Regions from separate parts of the Pseudoalteromonas sp. 1_2015MBL_MicDiv genome, predicted to be linked through region 1. Evidence: predicted binding sites of a transcription regulator. Region 1 holds the regulator's gene; the other holds the start of a gene.
What was found. The regulator MetJ, encoded in region 1, represses methionine synthesis genes. The targets are predictions, from matches to a motif close to TAGACGTCTAGACGTCTA.
Positions count from the first base shown of each region.

Region 2: AOR04_RS13305 (methylenetetrahydrofolate reductase) is a predicted target of MetJ. The motif match lies at 1,668-1,685, and genes of this name have one in related genera.

Region 1 is NZ_CP012737.1:410,445-413,872, forward strand. Features, by position in the region: gene AOR04_RS01865 (ApaLI family restriction endonuclease) at 1-93, shown strand, start outside; gene AOR04_RS21995 (DNA methyltransferase) at 86-376, shown strand; gene AOR04_RS22055 (DNA-methyltransferase) at 370-1,278, shown strand; gene metJ (met regulon transcriptional regulator MetJ) at 1,375-1,698, opposite strand; gene metB (cystathionine gamma-synthase) at 1,988-3,235, shown strand; gene metL (bifunctional aspartate kinase/homoserine dehydrogenase II) at 3,241-3,428, shown strand, end outside.
Region 2 is NZ_CP012737.1:2,984,018-2,987,445, forward strand. Features, by position in the region: gene AOR04_RS13300 (M16 family metallopeptidase) at 1-1,469, opposite strand, end outside; gene AOR04_RS13305 (methylenetetrahydrofolate reductase) at 1,729-2,685, shown strand; gene AOR04_RS13310 (SIR2 family protein) at 2,753-3,428, opposite strand, start outside.

The DNA of each region.
Region 1 (3,428 bases):
TGGGACTACTTGAAAACAGTAAGTGGTTATGATCTTAAAGCAATTTTAATGGAAATTGCAGACAATAAAGAAAAAGAAGTTTTACATGGTTAACGATATTTTATATGGTGATTGTCTTGATAAAATGGAACTTATCGAAAAAAACTCTATTGATTTAATTTATTTAGATCCTCCTTTTTTTACAGAAAAGAAACACACTTTAAAGAACCGAGAAAGAACTCAAGAGTTTAGTTTTAATGACAGTTGGGGAAGCAACTTAGGTTATGCAAAGTTTTTGGAAAAACGCTTAAAGTTAATGCATTCTTTATTAAAAGATAGCGGCTCTATTTTTGTTCACTGCGATAAGAGCGGTGAGCATATTATAAGGGGTTGTTAGATCATATCTTTGGAGCCAAGAACTTTCAGTCTGAAATCATTTGGGCTTATAAAAGGTGGTCTAATTCTAAGAAAGGGCTGTTACCTAGCCACCAAAATATATACTTCTACTCTAAAACTAAAGACTTCAAATTTAATACACTTTATAAACCATATTCAGAGACTACGAATATTGATCAAATACTTCAGCGAAGAACTAGGGATAGGCATAATAAGTCTGTTTATGATAAGGACAGTTTAGGTAATTCAATAAACGGCGCTGAAAAAAAAGGTGTTCCGTTAAGTGATGTTTGGGATATTCCTTATTTGAATCCTAAGGCAAAAGAGCGGGTTGGCTATCCGACTCAAAAGCCTCTTTTACTCTTAGAACAAGTAATTAATCTTGTTACTGCTGAAGGTGATATTGTTTTAGATCCTTTCTGCGGAAGCGGTACAACATGTGTTGCAGCAAAGCTTCTAGGTAGGAATTTTATAGGTATAGATGAATCTTTAGATGCGGTAAATTTAAGTAAAGATAGAATAGATAACCCAATAAAAACAGAGTCAAACCTTCTTAAAAATGGCCGTGATTCTTATAATAATGTCGAACATTCAGTCCTTAATTTTCTAAAAGGTATTGAATTTAATCCGATACAAAGGAATAAAGGGATAGATGCAATTCTTATTAAGCAATATGAAGGAACCCCTGTACTTGTAAAAGTGCAAAAAGATAATGAAACTTTAGGGGAAGCTATAAAATTGCTCAGTAATGCGATGAAAACAAAAAAAGCTAAAAAGGCTTTTTTAATACAAACGTCAGATGAAAATGAGCTTTATAAGATGGATATAGAAAATTTTGGTATGAGTATTATTATTTCACCTGCCTTAGAATTATCTCGACAATTAGCGAAAATTTATATTTAAGTACACATAGAGTTAGCTCTTAATTACCAACTAAATATTTTTATATCTGTTGGTAATTTACTAGTTTTGAACTGCGTGGATTGAAATATCTGAATTTTATTTAAGATCATTTAAGTCAGGTATATTTAGTTTCATTTCTTCCATTATCGATTTAGCCTCTACAGGTATCTTTTCTATATTATCTTTACTCAGGTCTTCATCGCTTGGTAAGGGTTGGCCTGTAAATGCATGTAAAAATGCTTCGCATAGTAACTCACTGTTTGTGGCGTGGCGTAAGTTTTTAACTTGACGACGAGTACGCTCGTCAGTTAAAACTTTCAGGACCTTTAACGGGATTGAAACGGTGACTTTCTTCACATGCCCTGATTTTTGCCCGTGTTCTACGTATGGGTGAATATACTCACCATTCCATTTAGCCATAAGATGTATCGTTGCCTCAGATTATTAATTTCTTACACGCCATAAAAAGCGTGTAAATATGCTTGAAATTCTATCGATTTAAAAAAGATAGTCAAATAATAGATACAGATCTACCTTAATAAGCTCAATGTGAATGCAAATATAACTACTTTTTAACAAGTTTAAGCACGTAATTTTCAAAGAACACTTTAATTTTTAGCTATCTAGAGCTTTAAAATACTTTGACTTCCCAAATTGAATAAACTACTCTTTTAGACGTCTAAACATCCAAATTAATCAGGTGACGAATATGAGCGAAAAAAACAAAGCAACCATTGCGGTCCGTAGTGGCGTTGAAGCCGATAAACACCACGGTGCAGTGGTCGCGCCAATCTATTTATCGACTACTTATTCGTTTGCCGATTTTGATACTAAACGCCAATATGATTATGGCCGCAGCGGTAATCCTAACCGCGATATCTTAGCCGAGACCCTTGCTGAGCTCGAAGGTGGAGTACGCGGCATAATTACAGCCACAGGCATGGCGGCTGTACACTTAGCAACTCAGCTGCTTAATCACGACGACACGTTAGTGATCCCACACGACTGCTACGGTGGAAGCTACCGTTTATTTACGTCCCTGCAAAAGCGTGGCTTGCTAAAGCTTGAGGTTTTAGATTTAACAAAACCAGAAAGTCTTCAAAAAATATTAGTAATTAAACCAAAACTCATTTGGATTGAAACACCAAGTAACCCTGTACTACGTTTAACTGATATTAAAGCGGTTACTGATATTGCTAAGCAGTGTGGCGCACTGGTGGCCGCTGACAATACATTTTTATCGCCTGCTTTACAAAATCCGATTAAGTTTGGTGTAGATATTGTGGTGCATTCAACCACTAAATATATTAACGGACACTCAGATGTAGTGGGCGGTGCTGTTATTGCTGCAACACAAGAGATCGGTGACGAGCTTGCTTGGTGGGCTAATAACATTGGTATCACAGGGGCACCTTTTGATAGCTATTTAACGCTTCGTGGTTTACGTACTTTAAATGTGCGATTAAGGCAGCATCAAGAAAATGCATTAGCAATAGCTAAGTATCTCGAAGAATCTGAGTTCGTTAGCCAAGTTTATTACCCTGGGCTTGAGTCGCACCCCCAACATGAATTAGCGAAAGCACAGCAGCTTGGTTTTGGTGGCATGGTTAGCTTTGATATTAAAGGCGATATAAACGATGCTGCGGCTTTTTTAACTAGTCTACATAACTTTAGTTTAGCTGAGTCGCTAGGCGGCGTTGAGAGCTTAATATGCCACCCTGCTACCATGACGCATGCAGGGATGGATGCAACAGCGCGCTTAGAAGCCGGCGTTGGTGATACGCTTATTCGTGTTTCTGTCGGAATAGAAGACATTGAAGATTTATTAGCAGATCTTGAACGTGTATTTACACTTGTAAAACCTGGCAGAAAAAACAATACAAATCGATTAACTAAAGGTGCGGGAACATCGAGCGGTGATGCTAAGTTAAGTGCCGCTTACCCCGCGCTTTGGTAACTAACATGACTAAAAATATACATAAATTTGGCGGTTCGAGTTTAAGTTCAGCGCAGCGTTACAAAAGTGTTGCGGGTATTATATTAGAGCACACACAACCTGGTGATTGCGTTGTGGTATCAGCAGCTGGGAAAACAACCGATACACTAGTTAAGTTATGGCAAAGTTACCAGCAGCAAGATACACATGTAAT
Region 2 (3,428 bases), 1.4 Mb from region 1:
ACTTTAAATACAGGTGCCGCAGGTGCTTGTTCAAGCTTTGCAGTAAGCGTATTTAAATCAACTTCTTGCTCAAAACCTGGGGCTTTATCAAGTGCCGACATTGTTAATGTGGTACGTGCGTTATCAGTAAAGTATTTATTAGCAACGGCTTTAATATCTGCGCTGGTAATGTTATCTGCCGATTTATACAGCTGGTTTATAACCTCAGGATCGCGCTCAAAATGCATGTAGCTGGCAAGGGTTGATGCAATCGCTTGCGATGAGTCTAAGCCATTAATAAAGCTGTATTTAAGGTTCGATTTTAAATCACTCAACTTTTGCTCATCAACAAGCTCAGTGCGTGCTTTTGCATAAGTTCGGTTAATGGCATCGCGTGCAGTGGCTAAATCATCTGCGTTTTCTACTTTAACAAATACGTGTAATAAACCCGGATCTTTAGTCTCTGGGTTATAGGTAAACATTTGGCTGGCAATTTGTTTGTCGACCACTAGCTCTTGATATAAATCTGAATTATTTGAAAAATAAAGCTGTGAGATTAAATCAAGTGCCGCTCTGTCTTTTTTAGCAGGCTCCCACGCAGCGCCTTTGTACGATACGAGTAACCAATGCCCTGGTAGTGCTTCATCTTGCTGGTGCAAATATTTTGGTGCTTGTTGAACAGGCTCTGCTTTAATGTCAGCAACATAGTTACCCTTTTTCCAGCTTCCCCAATGCTTTTTAACCATTGCCATTGTTGCTTGCGGGTCTACATCGCCCACAATAACCAGTGACACATACTCAGGCTTATAAAATTTAGCAAAAAATTCTTTACCGTACGCCATTTGATCAGGCATGGCTTCTATGTCTTTAAAAAAGCCCATAGTGGTGTGTTTATAAGTGTGCTTGTCAAACGCTTCTTCGCGCACAGCACTTAATAATTTACGAATTGGGCTCGCGTTGTTTTTTAAGTACTCACCTTTTACCGTTTGTGCTTCTGTTCTAAATTGCTCTTCGGTGTAGGTCAAGTTTTGAAAAACATCAGCTTCAAGCTCAAGTACTTTATCTAGATGCTGTTTTGAAAAGTTTAAATGGTAATTTGTGTAATCATTTGTTGTATAAGCGCGGTTATCAACACCTGAATTTTTTAATATGTCTGAGTACACATCTTCAGGGTATTTTTTTGAGCCTTTAAACATCATGTGTTCAAAAAAGTGAGCAAAGCCTGTTTTGCCTTCTTCAACTTCGTTACGCGATCCAACCGATACCGGAATTTGCAGCGACACTACATCAGGGTAATCGGTTTTAACAACCATGACACGTAAGCCGTTTTCTAGCTCTTCAATTAAGTAATCTTGTGAAAAAACACGGTCATCAGCTTTATTTACTTGTTCTTGTTGTGCTGTTGTTTGCGCGCTTTGGTTTTGTTGCATGGCGCAACCCGTTAACGCCAGCGATACCGCTAAGCTGGTTGCTAATAATTTAAATTTCATTGTTGTCCCTTTTTAAATTGAGCAAATTTTTTGTCAGATTTAACACTAACTCACCCTCGATTATGCCCCAAAGCCAATAAATATAAGAGTCCCAAGGGAATTTATTATGTAAACAACTGTGTCAATTATAAATAATGGGAACAAACACTATGAATAAACATCATGTTAGTTGAAAAACTTTCACCAAATAAATCTATCTAGACGTCTAAATGGCTGCTATATTAAATCCATCAAAACAAACTTAGCTGGAATGAGGATTATGGCTTTATCACTAAAAGAGAAGATAGTGGACACCAATCAAGGTGTTTATCTTATTGGTACTACCCCGCCTAAAATTGGCACCGATAAAGCGCAATTAAAAACCATTGCAGAAAAGCTATTAGGTCGCTTACACGAAATTGAATACGACGGCGTAATAATTTACGACATTCAAGACGAAAGCAGTCGAACTAACCAAGACCGCCCATTTGCGTTTAAACAAACCGTTGATCCGCGTGAATACAGCCATTTACTTCGTAATTTATCTGCACAAGATGTGATTACTTATAAAAGTGTGGCGCAGCGTGGCGTAGGCGAATTTAAAGATTGGCTAAGTGAAACTAAAAACGACTACGATTTACAAAATGTTGTTTTAGTAGGTAGCCCATCATCGATAGGCGATATAAAGCTAAGCCTGCCAGATGCGTATAAAGCGATGGCTGAGCAATCAGATGATTTCTTTTTAGGTGGCGTTACGATTGCCGAGCGCCATTCAAGTAAACGAAATGAGCACGAACGATTAATAGAAAAAACAGCACAAGGTTGTCAGTTTTTTATATCGCAAGCTGTTTACGATGCACAAGCTACTATAGAGCTAATCACTAGCTACGCACGTACTTGTAAAGCACAGGGTATTACACCTCAACGTATTATATTAACGTTTACCCCGTGCGGCGGCGAAAAAACCTTAGAGTTTATGCAATGGTTGGGTATCTCAGTGCCAGAGGCAACTAAATGGCGCATGCTTGATGCAGACAATACATTAAGTGAATCAGTCCGTATTTGCCGCGAAAACCTCGACTTAATACTTAAAAGCTGTGCGCATTTAGATGTACCGCTGGGCTTAAATATTGAAAGCTTAACAAACCGTAAAGAAGAAATTGACGCGTCAATTAACCTATACCGTTTATTAAAAGCAATAATGGAATTGAACCTTGCGGAAAAGCTAATAGCTTAAAGGCTAGGTGAGAGCTAATTAACACCCTTCTTGGCAAGCCTCATGGCTTGCTTTTTCGTTACTTATTTTACACAGTTTCAGACATTAGCTTAATTTTACTTATTGCAGACATATACATACTTTTATAGTCGTCATTTATAACTTTTATGTTTACCACTTCAACATTGAATGATTTGAGTAATTCTGATTTTTCCCGCTCAATCTGATTCGTATAAAAATATATTTTGTTATCCACTAAATTATCAGCGGCAAAACGAGCTCGCTTATTAAGTAACCACCAAATATCAGTTTCGCTGTAATCAAGGGAGAGCCCAATAATATGAATATTTGAAGAAAAGAAAAGATCAATCCATGACGTAAAACAATAACTACTTTTTTTTAATTTAGTCGACATTGGCTCTACGCTTTGATTTTTACCATCAACTATATGTTTATAAGTACCTTTAACATAGGATTCAATTTTACTAACTGAGCCACAGTAATGGTCTAATCCAAGCATAATTGATTTAGGATGTTCTATTTCTCCGTGAATACTCCATAAGTATTTAACATTTTTATTTAAATTATATTCTCTCTTTCGCCTTAGGCTATAAATATCTTCGGTACTTAATTTTTGAGCATTAATTTTTAAAGCCTTTTCAAAAGCATAATCGTAATTGGTCGTTAAGTAATTATTAATATCTAGCGATACTAGTTTTTCAAAAACCTCATTAGAACCTTGTGACTTCATTGCATCCGCAATA